DNA from 4 places in the Streptomyces sp. 2-1 genome. Region 3 is predicted to be linked to each of the others. Evidence: riboswitches for the same ligand, from Rfam matches in the RefSeq annotation. Region 3 holds a riboswitch; each other region holds the start of a gene.
The links. Region 3 has a riboswitch for cobalamin ahead of ACN20J_RS32345 (ribonucleoside-diphosphate reductase subunit alpha). Riboswitches for the same ligand answer to the same signal wherever they lie in the genome.
Positions count from the first base shown of each region.

Region 1: linked by a shared signal. The riboswitch ahead of ACN20J_RS12895 (cobalamin biosynthesis protein) and the one ahead of ACN20J_RS32345 (ribonucleoside-diphosphate reductase subunit alpha) in region 3 are both predicted to bind cobalamin.
Region 2: linked by a shared signal. The riboswitch ahead of ACN20J_RS16285 (prenyltransferase/squalene oxidase repeat-containing protein) and the one ahead of ACN20J_RS32345 (ribonucleoside-diphosphate reductase subunit alpha) in region 3 are both predicted to bind cobalamin.
Region 4: linked by a shared signal. The riboswitch ahead of ACN20J_RS09260 (ABC transporter substrate-binding protein) and the one ahead of ACN20J_RS32345 (ribonucleoside-diphosphate reductase subunit alpha) in region 3 are both predicted to bind cobalamin.

Region 1 covers NZ_CP183383.1:2,929,205-2,933,374, reverse strand. Annotated here, with positions in the region: gene cobN (cobaltochelatase subunit CobN) at 1-120, opposite strand, end outside; gene ACN20J_RS12900 (cobyric acid synthase) at 117-1,649, opposite strand; gene ACN20J_RS12895 (cobalamin biosynthesis protein) at 1,646-2,602, opposite strand; cobalamin riboswitch at 2,700-2,836, opposite strand; gene ACN20J_RS12890 (hypothetical protein) at 2,967-3,188, opposite strand; gene ACN20J_RS12885 (inorganic phosphate transporter) at 3,201-4,170, opposite strand, start outside.
Region 2 covers NZ_CP183383.1:3,682,311-3,686,480, reverse strand. Annotated here, with positions in the region: gene ACN20J_RS16295 (energy-coupling factor transporter transmembrane component T) at 1-477, opposite strand, end outside; gene ACN20J_RS16290 (SCO2322 family protein) at 589-1,278, opposite strand; gene ACN20J_RS16285 (prenyltransferase/squalene oxidase repeat-containing protein) at 1,275-2,543, opposite strand; cobalamin riboswitch at 2,652-2,836, opposite strand; gene ACN20J_RS16280 (phosphotransferase) at 2,933-3,667, shown strand; gene ACN20J_RS16275 (MBL fold metallo-hydrolase) at 3,752-4,170, opposite strand, start outside.
Region 3 covers NZ_CP183383.1:7,324,498-7,328,667, forward strand. Annotated here, with positions in the region: gene ACN20J_RS32345 (ribonucleoside-diphosphate reductase subunit alpha) at 1-1,913, opposite strand, end outside; cobalamin riboswitch at 2,052-2,223, opposite strand; gene ACN20J_RS32350 (GNAT family N-acetyltransferase) at 2,256-2,774, opposite strand; gene ACN20J_RS32355 (nucleoside hydrolase) at 2,867-3,856, opposite strand.
Region 4 covers NZ_CP183383.1:2,110,347-2,114,516, reverse strand. Annotated here, with positions in the region: gene ACN20J_RS09265 (TIGR03767 family metallophosphoesterase) at 1-1,633, opposite strand, end outside; cobalamin riboswitch at 1,866-2,053, shown strand; gene ACN20J_RS09260 (ABC transporter substrate-binding protein) at 2,120-3,154, shown strand; gene ACN20J_RS09255 (FecCD family ABC transporter permease) at 3,151-4,164, shown strand; gene ACN20J_RS09250 (ABC transporter ATP-binding protein) at 4,164-4,170, shown strand, end outside.

The sequences.
Region 1 (4,170 bases), 4.4 Mb from region 3:
CGCGGGAAGCTCCTCCGCGACATCCACGCGGGTGGGATTGCCGATCCGGTACGCGGCGCCGGCGGCGCGCGCCGCCAGCAGATCCGTGTCGGCGGTCGACAACAACAACACTGTGCTCATGCGGGTGCTCCCGGTGGAATGAAGGGCAGTCCTGTCGGCGCGCCGGACTCGATGAGCCGCCACAGCGCGTCCGTGTCCGCGTGTTCCTCGATCAGATCGCCGAGCCGGTCCAGCTGCTCCTCGCGCAGCGACCCGAACGACGTGTCGGCGGCCGGTACGAAGCGGCGCCCCGCGGCGGCCGCCACCTCGCGAAGGAAGGCCCGGCGGAAGCCGTCCGACTCCAGCGAGCCGTGCCAGTGGGTGCCCCAGACCTCGCCGACCCGGCAGCCGTCGAGGAAGGGTGTGCCGCCGGTGACCTGGGCGACCCCGTGGTGGATCTCGTACCCCTCGACGGGCTCGCCGAGCGCCTCGCCGACGGGCCGGGTGAGGGTCTTCTCCCGCGCGAACCGGACGCGCACGGGCAGGAGTCCGAGCCCGTCCACCCGGCCGGCGCGCGACTCGACCTCGTCCTCGATGTGCTCGCCGAGGATCTGGAAGCCGCCGCAGATTCCGAGGACGGGACGCCCCTGCGCGGCTCTTCTGGCGAGGGCGTCCGCGAGGCCGCGCTCCCGCAGCCACTCCAGGGCCCTGACCGTGCCCCGGGTGCCGGGCACGACGACCAGGTCCGCGTCGACGAGTTCCTCCGCCCGGTCCACGAACCGCACGACGACGCCCGGTTCGGCGGCCAGCGCGTCCACGTCCGTGAAGTTGGACATCAGCGGGATCGCGCAGACGGCGACCCGCAGGATGTCCTCGCCGACGGGGGAGGAGACCTCGGACTCCCGGACCGAGCCCCTCAGCGAGACCCGGAGCCCGTCTTCCTCGTCGATGCCCAGACCGTGCTGGAAGGGCAGAACCCCGTACGTACGACGTCCGGTGAGGTTCTTGAGCATGTCGAGGCCGGGCTCCAGCAGGGACACGTCCCCGCGGAACTTGTTGACGAGGAACCCGGCGACGCACGCCTGGTCCTCGGGCGAGAGCAGCGCGACGGTCCCGAAGAAGGAGGCGAAGACACCCCCGCGGTCGATGTCGCCGACGACGAGCACGGGCAGCCGCGCGTTGCGCGCGATGCCCATGTTCACGATGTCCGTCCGCCGCAGATTGATCTCGGCGGGACTGCCCGCCCCCTCACAGATCACCGCGTCATACGTGCCCCGCAACTCGGCGAGGCACTCCAGCACGGTCCCGAGGAGCTGTTCCTGCCGCCCGCCGTGATAGCCGCGGGCGCTCATCTCCCCGACGGGCTTGCCCATCAGGACGACCTGGCTGCTGCGGTCGCTGCCGGGCTTGAGCAGCACGGGATTCATGAGCGCGGTGGGCTCCACGCGCGCGGCCTGCGCCTGCATGGCCTGCGCCCGCCCGATCTCGGCGCCCTCCCGCGTGACGAACGAATTGAGCGACATGTTCTGCGCCTTGAAGGGCGCGACCTTCACGCCCTGCCGCACCAGCCACCGGCAGATCCCGGCGGTCACGACGCTCTTGCCCGCGTCGGAGGTGGTACCGGCGACGAGCAGCCCGCCGCCCGTTCCCCCGCTCGTTCCCCGACTCATGACGTACGCCCCTTCGTGCGAAGGCCGTTGACGAGGAGCCGTCCGGCGACACTCACGCCGAGCGCGAGCCAGCCCACGCGCCGCGAGAGCCGTACGGCCCGCTCGATGTCCGCGACCTCCACGGCCCGCCCTCCACCATTGAGTACGGGCCGGTGCTCGACCCTTCCGGCGTACGAGAGCGTCCCGCCGAGCCGCACGCCGAGCGCCCCCGCGAACGAGGCCTCGACGGGCCCGGCGTTGGGGCTCGGGTGCTTGACGGCGTCGGCACGCCAGGCGCGTACGGCCCCGCGCGGATCGCTTCCCGCGACGGCCGCGAGGACGGCGGTGAGCCGCGCCCCCGGCCAGCCCGCGACGTCGTCGAGCCGTGCGGAAGCCCACCCGTACCGCCGGTACTTGGCGGATCTGTGCCCGACCATGGCGTCGAGCGTGTTCACGGCACGGAACCCGATGAGCCCCGGCACACCGGCCGCTGCACCCCACACGAGGGCGCCCACGACGGCGTCGGAGGTGTTCTCGGCGACGGACTCCACGACGGCCCGGGCGATCCCGTCGGCGTCCAGCGCCTGCGGATCCCGCCCGCACAGGTGGGGCAGCCGCTCCCGGGCCACCTCGATGTCCCCGGCGGCGAGCGCCCCGCCGATGGCCCGGGCCTCCCGCCCGAGCGAAGTCCCGCCGACGACGGACCAGGTGGCGGCGGCGGTCAACGCGACGGACGCGATGCGAGAGGTCCGTACGGAACGGTCGGCGACGGCGGCGAGGGACACAGCGCCACCCACACACACGGCGGTGTGCAGCGCGCCCCACCCCCGGTGGTCCCGCCACAGCACCCGCTCCACGGCACCCGCGGCCCGCCCGAACGCGGCGACCGGATGCCTCCGGCGGGGATCGCCGAGCAGCAGGTCACCGAGAAGGCCGGCGGCGGCGCCGTACGCGAAGACGCGATCGGCACGCATCGGTTCAGCCGACCGTCAGGTCGGGCACAACCGTCGCTGGAAAGGCACTTGGGCAGCCGCGCATGGCGATTTGTCCTCACTCAGGGTGTCCGCGCCCTGGTTCGACGAGACCGACGGCGAGAGTTCCTGGCTCCCGGGGTATCGATTCCCCGGTAACAGTGGCGGGACCGCGCCGGATTCGCACCGGCTTCCTCTCCTGCCGCCGTACATGGCTCCGGCAGTCCACCACGCCCACGAACACCCGTCAACTTGCCGTTGACCTGCGACGGGAGAGTGTGCTGAGGCCCACACACGGACACGACTCCGCCCCGCCGACCGGAGGGTCGACGGGGCGGAGTCGTGCGTGACGGAGGTGCCGTACGCGTCAGGCGACGATCAGATAGATCCCGTACGTCACCGCTGCCGCGCATGCGGCGAAGCAGGCGTACGCGCCCGTGACCGCGAGGGTCGCGGTGTTGCCCTGGGCGGAGGCGGACTCGCGCTTGGAGAGGCCGACGATGCCGAGGGTGAAGAGGCCCACGAGGGCGACGGTGACGATGAGGCTGACTCCGAAGACGGAGCCGAGGGCTGCCCAGTCGATCTTCATGCTGTGGGTTCCTTACACCGTGGCCGGGCGGGCGGGCTCGGTGGCGTCCGGGCCCGGGATGGTGGTCTTGAGGTCGTCGGCCGCGGCGACCGTGCCCGCCGGCGGCGGGGTGACGGCCGCGATGGCGGTGGTCACGACGCCGGCGGGCTCGCCGTTGACGTCGTTCACGTTGTCGACGGTGACGGGCTGGCGGCGGGAGAGCGTCCAGATGACCGCCGAGCCCGCGATCAGCAGCGCGCCGGTGAGGACGATGCCCCAGGTGCCCTGCTTGGTGAGGAACTCGGCGCCCGCGCCGACCAGACCGGCGGCGGGAAGCGTGAGGCCCCAGGCGACGAACATGCGGGTCGCGGTCGACCAGCGGACGACGCCGCCCTTGCGGCCGAGGCCCGAACCCATCACGGCGCCGGAGCAGGACTGGGTGGTGGAGAGCGAGAAGCCGAGGTGCGAGGAGGCCAGGATGACCGTCGCGGCACTGGTCTGGGCGGCGAAGCCCTGCGGCGGCGCGAGGTCGGTGAGGCCCTTGCCCATGGTGCGGATGATGCGCCAGCCGCCCAGGTAGGTGCCGAGCGCGATGGCGATACCGGCGGAGACGATGACCCACAGGGGAGGGTTCGACCCGGGCGCGATCACACCGCCGGTGACCAGGGCGAGCGTGATGATGCCCATGGTCTTCTGCGCGTCGTTCGTGCCGTGGGCCAGCGAGACCAGGCCCGCGGAGGTGATCTGACCGGCGCGGTAGCCCTTGGAGGTCGCCTGCTCACCGGCCTTCCTGCTGATCCGGTAGGTCAGCCGGGTGGCGAGCATCGCGGCGAGGCCGGCCACCAGCGGCGCGGCGATCGCGGGGAGCAGCACCTTGGTGACGACGGTCGAACCGTTCACCGACGACCAGCCGGCCGACATGACGGCGGCGCCGATCAGGCCGCCGAACAGTGCGTGGGAGGAGCTGGAGGGCAGACCCAGGAGCCAGGTCAGCAGATTCCAC
Region 2 (4,170 bases), 3.6 Mb from region 3:
GCGGGCCGGGTTCGCGAGGGCGTTCGCGGCGCCTACGCAGATGAGGAGGGTGGCGAGTTTCAGGCCGTCGTAGAGGGCGAAGGTCAGGCCTTCGGCGGTGACTCGGCCTCCGATGCGGATGCCCTCCGCCCAGGCCGGGAGGGGGAGTTCGGGGAGGGTGAGGAGGGTGTGGGTGCCGGGGATGGGGGAGCCGAGGATGACCGCGAAGGCGAGGCGGATGGCCAGGACGGCGAGGGCCAGTTTTACGAAAGCGCCGTAGGAGTGGGCCCAGGGGGCCTCTGTTCGGCGGGCCGCTACTACATAGCCGGCTACGCCGATCAGGAGGGCCAGGAGGAGGGGGTTCGTGGTGCGGGAGGCGGCTGTTCCCAGGCCGAGGGCCCAGAGCCACCAGGCGCCTGGGTGGATTGCGTTGGTTCTGGTTGCTTGTGGGGCGGTGAGTCTGTGTTGGACTTTTCTGGATCGGGTGCCCGGTGCCATGGGCTGTGCCCACCCGTTCCGCCCTGCGGAACGCCTGCCCACAGCACTTGTAGCTGCGGTATTGCGTCCCCGGTGTCGGTCGTCCTTGCTGGCGGTCATTGCACAGGCCCGTCAACCCCGGCGGCGGCGGGCTTGCCATACCGCTGCCGTGCCCAGGGCTGCTACCGCGGCGATTCCGGTCAGTAGGCCCAGCGAGGGGCCGCCGTTGTCGTCCCCGTCGGCGGAATTGCTCTCCGCCTCCTCGCCGGGCGACGCCGAAGCCTTCGGGCGGTCGTCCGCGACCGGCTCTCCGCAGCCCGTGGTCGGGTAGCCCGCGATGGCGCAGAGCAGGGCGTTCGTGTCGTAGCGGAGCGGCTTGGCGACGGCGGCGAGGGCGTCCGCGGTCGTGGCGTCGTCGTCCACGCGGGCGCAGGCCGTGCGGGGGCGGGGCGGGGTCGAGCCGGACGGGGCGTCCGCGGGCGTGCCGAAGTCGAGGACAAGGCCGACCCGCTTGGACCCCTCCCGTGCGGGCGTCTTCGCGCAGATCGTCGCGAAGTCGGCGGTGCCGCGCGGCTTCGCCGAGTCCTTGGAGTCCTCGCTCACCGAGAAACGGAACCCCTGGACGTCACCGTCCGAGGGGCGGGCGGTCGACGGCCCCTGGGTCGCGTACACCCACGTGTCGGCCGTATCGGCAGTATCGGCGGTGGAATTCCGGTCCCAGAAGGACCAGTAGCGGTAGCCGACCGCCTGGGCCTGCCCCGCCGTGCCGAGGACGGCGAGCAGGAGACACAGGACCGGCAGAACCAGGCGGCGGCAGGTCACGGCTGCTGCTTCTTGTTACGGCCGCTGAGGAGGAAGCCGATTCCGATGCCGCCGACCAGGCCGACCCCGATGATCCACCAGAGGCTGACCCCGCCGTCGTCCTCGTCCGAAGCATCTGCCTCGTCACTCTTGCCGTTCGCCGGGGCGGTGGAGGCGTCGGAGGACGTTGCCGCGGGGCCGGTCGCGCCGAGCTGCTTCACGAGGTCGGCGCCGCCGAAGGCGCGCGGGTCCGTGCCGGTGGCGTTCGCCGCGAAGATCAGCTGTGCGTACGCCGCCGGGCCGCTCTTCGCCGCCCAGGTACCGGAGTTCTTCTCCAGCCAGGCCAGCGGCTTCTCGGTGTCGGCCGTGCGGCCGGCGGCGGCGAGCGCGACGACCGTGTCGGCGGTGTTGCCGTAGTCGGGCTGGTCCTCGGCGCCGGGGAGGGACGACTTCAGGTAGCCGTTCTTGGCGACCGCGCCCGCGAGGTACCGGGCGCCGTTGGCCGCCGCGTCCTCGATCGTGAAGGAGTCACCGCCCGCGCACTCGGACGCCTTCGGGGATGCCTTGTCGGCGCCGTCCTCGTCGGGATCGGCGTCCAGGCCCTCGCCGAGCGCGCCCAGTACCCCGGCCGCCGTGGCGTCCGCGTTCGCCGCGAGCTTGCCCTTCTTGTCCGGCTGGAAGGCGAAGGCGCCGCCGCCGGTCTCGTCGCAGGGGACGGAGAGGCCGAGCAGGGCGTCGTACGGCGTCCGGTCGTCCTTCGAGGGCACGTCCTTCGGGTCGGTGTCCCCGGCGTCCAGGGCCCCGATCACGACGGACGTCGAGTTGGTGTCGCTGGGCGTGCCGGGGAAGTAGCCCCAGCCGCCGTCCTTGTTCTGCACGGACTTCAGCCACTTCACGGCCGCGCCCGTCACGGCGTCGCTCGCGTCGAGGGCCTCCAGGGCCTGCAGCGCGGCGGCCGTGCTGTTCGTGTCGACCTTGGTCTTGGCGTCGCACTTGGCGCTCGGGTCGGGGCGGTACGCCGTGAAGGCCCCGCTCTCGCACTGCTGGCCGACGAGCCAGTCGACGGACTTCTTCGCGGGCTTCACATCCACGGTGTCCTGGGCGAGCAGCGCGAGCGACTGCCGCCAGACGCCGTCGTAGGTGGGGTCGGTGCTGCCGTACAGGGCGGAGGGGAACGCCTGGGACGGGCTCGCGCCGGGCGACTCGTCGGCGAGGGCGGCCGGCGCGAACGCCGTACCGATCACGGCGGTGGCGGCCAGTACCGCTGCGCTGCGGCGGACAAACATGATCGGCGGATGCCTTTCCCGGTCAGGGAGCCGGGCAGCCTGGAATCCAAGGCGGCTCGGCCCCGTATGCCTCGACGGTGCCGGTCACCGGCGGTCCCGGTGACGCGAGCCGGTCACGTCCGTACGGGGCAGTCCGGCTCACCGCCCCTGATCGGCTGATCCATTGATCCATTGATCCACGGATCCAGTGATCGACCGATCGGCCGGGCGGCACACGGTTGCGGGTCAGCGCCGGATTTGCACCGGCTTCCCCCCGTACGACTGTGATGACGACCCGCTCACTGTACCGGCCCGTAGCAAGACCCTGAGGGGCGGCCGTGGGGTCGCCTGTGGGGCTGTCCGTGAGGCTGCCTGTGAGGCCGGGCGGCGGCTCCGGGTAGCTTCTGCCCATGGGGATACCTGCGGGGGCCGGCCGCCTGCTCGGTTCGGGGCGCACGGCGGATGTCTACGCGCTCGGCGATCGCGACGGCCACGACGGACTCGGTGACGGCTCCGGCGGGGAGTGGGTGCTGCGCCGGTACCGGGACGGCTACGGGGACGCGCCGGCCGAGGCGGCCGTCATGGAGTACGTACGGGGCCACGGCTATCCCGTGCCGCGCGTGCGGGCGGCGGAGGCGCGCCCGCGCACCGACCTCGTGATGGAGCGGCTGTACGGGCCGACCGTGGTCGAGGCGCTGGTAGCAGGCCAACTCACCGCCGGGGAGGCGGGGTTGGCGCTCGCGCGGCTCCTGCGCGACCTGCACGCGATCCCGGCCCGCCGCTCCACGGACCCCGCCGTACGCGTCCTCCACCTGGACCTGCACCCGGAGAACGTGCTCCTCACCCCGGCCGGACCCATGGTGATCGACTGGGCCAACACCGACGAGGGCCCGCCCGGCCACGACTGGAGCATGTCCGCCGTGATCGTGGCCCAGGTGGCCGTCGACGACGATCCCCGCGCGCCCCTGGCCGAGGAGATGCTGTCGGCGCTGCTGGCCGACTGCCCCGACCCGGCACTCCTGACGGGCCCGGACGGCGGCCTCGGCTGGGCGACGGGACAGCGGGCCGCCAACCCGACAATGAGCCGCCACGAGGTCGAACTCCTGGGTGAGGCGGGGGAGTTGATCCGCAGGTTGCTGGACTAGCTCCTGTCCGTCCCGGCTCCTGCGCGGACGCTTCCACCTGGAGCCGCAGGGCATGCACCATGCCCTGCCGCCCGAGGGGCAGGTTCAAACGGCCACGTACGTCACCGGATCGCTCCCCGGGACCGCCTCCGCGTGGCCCAGTTTCACCAGTCGGCGCAGGTGGGCCTCCGCCTCCGAGACGGCGATGTTCCGTGATCCGTAGGGGATGTCGTCCCACGGGCGGTTCCACTCCATGCGGACGGCGAGCTGCCAGGAGGTGAGCGGGGTGACGAGGAGGGAGCGCAGGTCGGTGAGGCGGGACTCGTGGTGGTCGAGCAACTCCCTTACGCGGGCCGGGGCGTCGGTGAAGGCGTGCAGGTGGGCCGGGAGGACCTCGGCCGGTTCGAGGCGGCCGATCCGTTCCAGGGAGTCGAGGTAGTCGCCGAGCGGGTCGGCGACGGTCTCGTCGTCCGGGTCCTCGTACAGGCCGATGTGCGGAGTGATCCTCGGCAGGAGGTGGTCGC
Region 3 (4,170 bases):
GAGACCTGCGGCTCGATGCACTCGTAGACGCCCGCGATGGACGCGATCGTCGCGGTGGGCGCGATCGCGAGCAGCAGCGAGTTGCGCATGCCGACCGAGGTGATCCGCTCCCGCAGCGCGGCCCAGCGCTCCGGCCAGTTCAGTTCCACGTCGTAGTGGTCGGGGTGCAGCACGCCCTGCGCCGTACGGGTCTTCTCCCAGGCGGGCAGCGGGCCGTTGCGCTCGGCGAGGTCGGCGGACGCCTCGTACGCGGCGAGCATGACGCGCTCGGCGATCTTGGTGGAGAGCGCCTTGGCCTCGGCGGAGTCGAAGGGCAGCCGCAGCTTGAAGAAGACGTCCTGCAGACCCATCGCGCCCAGGCCCACCGGCCGCCACTTGGCGTTGGAGCGGCCCGCCTGCTCGGTCGGGTAGAAGTTGATGTCGACGACCCGGTCGAGGAAGGTGACGGCGGTACGGACGGTCGCGTCCAGCCGCTCCCAGTCGATGTCACCGGTGGCCGTGTCCACGAACGCGCCGAGGTTGACCGACCCGAGGTTGCAGACCGCCGTCTCCCCGTCGTCCGTGACCTCCAGGATCTCCGTGCAGAGGTTGGAGGAGTGGACCGTGTGGCCGGGCAGCGCGGTCTGGTTGGCCGTGCGGTTGGCGGCGTCCTTGAAGGTCATCCAGCCGTTGCCGGTCTGCGCGAGGGTGCGCATCATGCGGCCGTACAGGTCGCGGGCCGGGATGGTCTTCTTGGCGAGGCCCTGGTCCTCCGCCTTGCGGTAGGCGGCGTCGAACTCCTCGCCCCACAGGTCGACCAGCTCGGGCACGTCGGCCGGCGAGAACAGCGACCACACGCGGTCCTCGTTCACCCGGCGCATGAACTCGTCCGGGATCCAGTGCGCGAGGTTCAGGTTGTGCGTACGCCGGGCGTCCTCACCGGTGTTGTCGCGCAGCTCCAGGAACTCCTCGATGTCGGAGTGCCACGTCTCCAGGTAGACCGCCGCCGCGCCCTTGCGCCGGCCGCCCTGGTTCACTGCCGCGACCGAGGCGTCGAGCGTCTTCAGGAACGGGACGATGCCGTTGGAGTGCCCGTTCGTGCCGCGGATCAGCGAACCCCTGGAACGGACCCGGGAGTACGCGATGCCGATGCCGCCCGCGTGCTTCGAGAGCCGGGCCACCTGGTGGTAGCGGTCGTAGATGGAGTCCAGCTCGTCCAGCGGGGAGTCGAGGAGGTAGCAGGACGACATCTGGGGGTGCCGCGTACCGGAGTTGAAGAGCGTGGGGGAGGACGGCAGGTAGTCGAGGCGGCTCATCAGCCGGTACAGCGCGGCCACTTCGTCGAGGGCGCGGGTCGTGTCGTCCTCGGCGAGGCCGCTCGCCACGCGCAGCATGAAGTGCTGGGGCGTCTCGATGACGGACCGCGTGATCGGGTGCCGCAGCAGATACCGGCTGTGCAGCGTGCGCAGGCCGAAGTAGCCGAAGCGGTCGTCGCCCTCGAGGTCGATCAGCGCGTCCAGACGGGCCGCGTGGGTCCGTACGAACTCGGCGGTGCGGTCGGCGATCAGGCCCTCGCGGTGGCCGACCGCGACGGACTCGGAGAAGGACCTGACCCCCTGTGAGGCGGCCTCCTCGGCGATGCCGATCGTCAGCAGGCGGGCGGCCAGCTTCGAGTACACGGGGTCCTCGGAGATGAGGCCCGCGGCCGACTCCGTGGCCAGCTCGCGCAGCTCCGCGGTGATCCCGTCGGCCCCCACGGAGGACCGGCCGCGCAGCGCGGCGGCGGCGACCCTGCCGGGATCGGCGTCGGGAAGGTCGGCGGTGAGGTCGGTCAGGGTCCGCAGCAACACGGTTCCCGGTCCGTCGGCCTCGGCCCTGTCCTGCTGGTACTGGGGCGCTTTCGCTGAGACCGGATCGGCTGGCGCGATGGTCACGTGGGGCTCTCCCTCGCTCGGCACGGGGCCTGCGGGGAGGGGGGATCGGGGCACACGGGGGTACACGCTCTGCGCAGCGGTACGCCGCGTCCACCGGCCCACTCCGCGAGGCCCGGACGTCATGGCACCCGGGCCGGGCGGCCTGGGCACGCTGTCGGCAGGTCCTCGGACTGACCAGGCGCACGGCTCTCCTCTGGGGACAGACATGCACAAGTACACCGTTGCGGGACAGTTCCGGATTCGCACCGGATTCCCCTGCGGCGACAGCGAGCATGAGCATACATCTTGTGCCGGGCTCGGGAAGCACCCCCACATGTTGTGTCGTGTCGGCTTCGGAGGGTGTCAGAGTGTCAACTCGTAGGTGAGCAGCATGATGTCGTCGAGGTCCGGGATCGGGTTCCAGTCGCGGTCGGGGGCGCGGGTGAAGCCGAGGCGTCCGTAGATGCGATGGGCGCTGTGCATGGTGCGCTGGGTGGAGAGCACGACGCGTACGCAGCCGTCCGTGGCCCGGGCGCGGTCGACACAGGCGCGTACGAGAGCCTCGCCCGCCCCGTGTCCGCGGGCCTCCGTGGCGACCGCCAGCATCCGTATCTCGGCCTCGCCCTCGCGCGCGATGTCGGCCATCGGCCCGCCGGACGGGACGAAGGTCACGCCGCCGACGACCCGCTCGCCCGTGCCCGTCCCCAGGACGGCCACGAGTACGTCGGCGGCGGCGGCCCGCTTCGCCACGTCCCGCAGCTCGCCCAGATACTCGTCGCTCTCCCCGAAGTCGAGGAGCCCGTCCCCCAGATAGGCCTGCGCGGTGATCTCGCCCACAGCCTCGTACTCCTCGGGCCTCGCCCGCCTGATCACGATGTCCATGCCTGGCAGTGTGCCCGAGGGGTACGGCGTGGAGCGCCGAGTTTTTCCCGCACCCCGGCCGGGGGCATCCAGCCGGGGTCGTCCAAGGGGGCTCAGCCCACGGCCGGCCACTGCGGGAGGGTCGTGACGAAGTCCTTCGTGAAGTCGCGTGGGCCCGGGCCGAGGGCCACGCGGCCGGTGTGGCGGGTGCGGGCGGTCAGGGCGGGCGACTCGGTGTAGTAGTTCCGCTGGGCGGCCGAGGGGACGAACACGGTCTGGCCGCGGGTGAGTTCGCTGGAGCACTCGACGACGACGGCTCCCTCCGCGAGCGTCACGAACGACTCGTCCGCGCACACGCCCACGGCGAGCGGGTCGTGCAGCGGGCAGGTGTCGCCTCCGCCGTGGCGGCGGTAGGAGTCGATGTAGACCCGCAGCAGCCGGGCCGCGAGCGCCGCGCCCTCCCCGGCCGCCTCCAGCGCGGCGAGGTCGGCGGGGCCGAAGAGCCAGCGGTGCGAGGCGTCCAGGTCGACCATGGTGAACGGGATGCCGGAGGAGAGCACCACCTCGGCGGCGTCCGGGTCCGCCCACATGTTGAACTCGGCGACCGGGGTGATGTTTCCGGGCACCTGCGCGTTGCCGCCCATGAACACGAACTTCTTCACACGGCGGGCGAAGGCCGGGTCCTCCAGGAGCGCGATCGCCACGTTGGTGAGCGGGCCGGTCGCGCACACGGTCAGCTCGCCCTCGTGCTCCCGGGAGAGCCGCAGCAGCGCCTGTGCGGAGGACTCCGTCGGGTGTGCGGCGGTCGAGTCGGGCAGCGTCTCGTGGCCGAGGCCCGCGGGGCCGTGGAAGTGGTCTGCGGCCGTGTACGGGAGGCGGGTCAGCGGGCGGCCCGCTCCGCGGTGGACCGGGACGTCCGTGTCGATGCGGAGGGCTCTCGCCAGGGCGCGGGCGTTGCGGTACGTCTGCTCGACGGGGAGGTTGCCGCCCACGGAGGTGTAGGCCCTGAGGTCCCACCTGCCCGTGCCGAGCAGGTACTGGAGGGCCACGGCGTCGTCTATCCCGGGATCACTGTCAAGGACGATCGGATCGCGAACGGTCACACGGACCAGCGTAACGGCGGACTCCCGTGCCGCCAGGGGCAGTTGTCGCCCCCGCCGCCCTTACCCATTCCCGTCCCTTTCGGGGGCCAGCCCCCGAACCCCCGCTCCTCAAACGCCGGAGAGGCTGCTGAGGGTGGGTGGGGTTTGCGGGGTGGGATGTGTGCGGGTGAGTCGTGGCTGGGTGCGCAGTTCCCCGCGCCCCTTTTAGGGGCGCGGGGAACTGCGCAATCTTTTGGGGGTTCGGGGGCGGAGCCCCTGAGTAAGGGACGGGAATGGGTAAGGGCGGCGGGGGCGATAAAGCCCGGCCGCCCCCG
Region 4 (4,170 bases), 5.2 Mb from region 3:
CGTTGTCGGCCAGTTCGATCACGCGGGCGTGGTGCGGATAGTCCAGGTGGGAGGCGGTGTTGACCTCCCAGAAGGACCGGGCGGGCGTGGCGTGGGCGTGGGGCGTGATCCGGTTGACATGGCTGTGGCCGTTGATCCAGGCCACCACGTTCGGGAACCGGTGGAGCAGGGCGAGGACCTCCGCACCGTCGTGCCGCGGCTCCTCCGTGCGGGCGGCGTCGGGGCGGCGGGTCATGCTCGGACTGTGGTGGTGGCTGAAGACCAGGACGTGGGCGTCGTCGGCCCCGGCGTTGCGTACGGGGCGGCCGTCGGCGTCGTAGGACCGGGAGCTGTGCGCGGCCAGCGTCCGCTCCAGCCAGCGGAGCTGATCGGTGCCCAGCGAGCCCTCGTAGTGGCCGCTTCGGTACGTCGTGTCGAGGCTGATGCCGATGACGTTCTCGGCGATCCGGAACGTGTAGTACATCCGGTCGCCGTCCAGGTTGTTCTCCGTGTAGCCGTGGCCGACCGGGCCCGCTCCGGCGTGGGCGGGGTCGAGGTGCGCGGCCAGGTACTCGTGCGGGGTGAACAGCCGGCGCCGTTCGTCGGCCGTCACCGTCCGCGCCGAGGTGGCGTGCCGCTTGAGGATCGCCGAGAGCACCTCGCTCTTGGGGTCGTCGCCGGAGTTCAGCGCCTTCGCGTAGGCCGCCGCGTCTGTGGCCGGGACCGACAGCAGCTTGCGGGAGCCCACGGCGAAGTCGCCCAGCGCGGGTGACAGACAGCCGCCGGGGATGTCGTCGTGGTTGCCGACCGTGGAGTACCAGGGGATGTCGAGCCCCGGGCTGGTCACGGGCCGTATCGCCGCGTCGAGGAAGCCGGGTATGCGGGGCAGCCCGCGTCGCTTGTCCAGGTCGCGCAGGGCCCCGTCGTCCGGGTGCCAGTAGAGGGGCAGACCGGAGTTCTGGACGCCTTCGTACGCCGACGGATCCCCGCTGTTGGGGGTGATCCTGCCGCCGCTCATCAGTGTGAGGAACCAGTCCAGTTCGATCGCGGAGTTGTTGTCGATGTTGTCGCCCGTCGTCATCACGAACGAGGGCGCGAGGTCGGTGTGCGGTCCCTGGCCGAGCGCGTTCACCTGCTCCACGAGCGCCACCGCCCCCGCCACCGTCAGCGCCTCCTGGGCCCGCCACGCGGCGGGCCTGCGCGACCGCAGGAACTCGGTGCGCAGCGGGTTCTGCACGTCCGTGAGGTGCAGGTCGGTGAACTGCACGAAGCAGGCGAGCGGGGTGCGCCGGTCCTGGCGGCCGGTGGCGGCGGGCGCGAGATCCCCGCGTACGACCATGGGCCAGCCGGGGCCCGATACGAGCCGTCGGTAGGTGTCGGGGTGCGCGTGGCCGGCGAGGCGGGCCGTCGTGTCCAGGGTGGTCGCCGCGTACGGGGCCGCGCGTCGCGGCGCCTGGCGTGCCGGTCGTCGGGTGGCGAGGGGCGGCTGAGGGGCGGCGCTCTCCGCGGCGGGCTGCACGGTCGGGGTCGGGTGCTGCCGCGGGAAGACGGCGGCTGCTCCTCCGGCCGCTCCCACCGCGACGGCGCCGGACGCGAGCAGAAAGCGACGACGGTTGATTGCGGATGCGGTCCCCGCCATTTCGGTCCCGGTCATGGGGCGGCCCTCCGGTGCCTCCTGGAGATTGACTGAGCGGAACCACTCATTCAGGCCGTGGGGGCAGCGGCGTGGGCAGGGGTGTGGCGTAGCCGTGAACACGGCCGGAACAGGTGGAGCGGCCGATGGGGCCCGTCCTGCCGGTCCGTTCGCCGCGTCCGTCGGCAGGGCCGTACGCCGGTCCGTCCCCGGCCTCTCCGCAGGTCCGCCCGCAGGTCCGCGACACCCGCCGTGATAGCTTGCCGAGGCCAGTCGAACCCATGTACGTGGGTCAGGGAATCCGGTGGGAATCCGGAGCTGACGCGCAGCGGTGAGGGTGACGGGCGGGGCATCGGCCACTGGACCGACATGACGGTCCGGGAAGGCGCCTCGTCCGGGTGACCCCGAGTCCGAAGACCTGCTGGCGGCCTCCGCGGTCACGCGCCGACGGGGGAGCACCGTACGACCGGGCTCCGCGTTCGAGCCCTCGACGACTGAGGAACTCCCGTGCCCGTCGCACGTCTTGCCCGTCCCGCTGCCCTCGCCCTGTCCGGGGTTCTCCTGCTGACCGGCTGCGGTTCGGGAGACACGTCGTCGGACACGGACTCCGGGAACTCCGGGGCCGCCGTCACCCTCGACAACTGTGGACAGACCGTACGCGTCGAGTCCCCGCCGAAGCGGGCCGTCTCCCTCAACCAGGGCACCACCGAGATCATGCTCTCGCTAGGCCTCGCCGACCGCATGGCCGGCACCGCGACCTGGACCGACCCGGTGATGAAGGGCCTGGAGAAGGCGAACGCGAAGGTGAAGCGGATCGCCGACAACAACCCCTCCTTCGAACGGGTCCTGGACGCCGACCCGGACTTCGTCGCCGCCTCGTTCGTCTCGACGCTCGGCAAGGGCGGCGTGGCCACCCGGGAGCAGTTCGAGAAGCTCGGCGTGCCCGCCTACGTCTCGCCCTCCGACTGCGTCGGCAAGGACAACGCCTCGGGCGGCGACGGCGCGCGGACGAAGGCACTCGGCATGGACGCCATCTACGGCGAAGTACGCGACCTGGCCGAGGTGTTCGGCGTCGAGCAGCGGGGCGAGCGACTCGTCGCCGACCTCAAGCAGCGTACGAAGAAGGCCACTTCGGGGATCGACGCCTCCGACATCACCCTCCTCTACTGGTTCGCCAACTCCGACTCGCCCTACATGGCGGGCTGTTGCGGCGCGCCCGGCGTCATCACCCGGACCCTCGGCGCGAAGAACGTCTTCGACGACACGCACGAGGAGTGGCCCCAGATCAACTGGGAGACCGTCGCCGACCGCGACCCCGACGTGCTCGTCATCGGCGACCTCACGCGCAAGTCGCAGACCGCCGAGTCCGCGAGGAAGAAGATCGAGTTCCTGGAGTCCGACCCGGTCACCAAGAACATGACCGCCGTGAAGAAGAAGCGGTACGTCCTGCTCAGCGGGCAGGCGATGAACCCGACCATCCGCACGGTCGAGGGCGTCGAGCAAGTCGCCTCCGCCCTGCGGGAGTTCGGGCTCGCCGGGTGACACGGCCGCGCCTGGGACTGCTCATCACCGCGGGTGTCGCCCTGCTCCTCCTGTCCGTCGCCGTCGCCATCACCATCGGTCCTGCGGACATCCGGGTCGGTGACGTCTGGTCCGTGGTCGCGTCCCATCTCGGCTGGGGCAGCTCGGAGTTGACCCCGATCCGGGAGGGGATCGTCTGGGAGCTGCGCCTGCCGCGTACGCTCCTGGCGGCCGTGTGCGGGGCCGGACTCGCCGTGTGCGGTGCGGTGATGCAGTCCCTGCTGCGCAACCCGCTCGCCGACCCGTTCGTCCTCGGGGTGTCCTCCGGCGCCTCGACCGGCGCGGTGATCGTGGTCGTCCTCGGCGTCGGCGGGGGCCTCCTCTCGGTCTCCGCGGGCGCGTTCCTCGGCGCTGTGCTGTCGTTCGGGCTCGTCCTGCTGCTCAGTCACACACTGGGCGGGGCGACGGACCGGGTGGTGCTGAGCGGGGTCGCCGCGATGCAGCTCTTCTCCGCGCTCACCTCCTTCGTGGTGATGACCTCCGCCGACGCCGAGACCACCCGCGGGGTGCTTTTCTGGCTGCTCGGTTCACTGAGCGGGGTCGGCTGGACCGACGTCTGGGTGTGCTTCGCGGTGCTCGCGGTCACGCTGCTGGTGTGCCTCGGGTACGCGCGGACGCTCGACGCGTTCGCCTTCGGCCAGGACGCCGCCGCGACGCTCGGGGTCTCCGTGGCCCGTACGCGACTGGTGCTGCTGTGCGCCACGGCGCTGCTGACCGCCGCGCTCGTCAGCTCGGCGGGCGCGATCGGCTTCGTCGGTCTCGTACTCCCGCATGCGGCAAGGGCGTTGGTGGGGTCCGGGCACGCCCGGCTGCTCCCCGTCACGGCCCTCGCCGGAGCGGTGTTCCTGGTGTGGGTGGACACACTGGCCCGTACCGTCCTCGACCCCCAGGAGGTGCCCGTGGGCGTGGTGACCTCGCTGATCGGCGTACCGGTGTTCGTGCTGGTGCTGTACCGGACGCGGAGGGCGTGATGACGG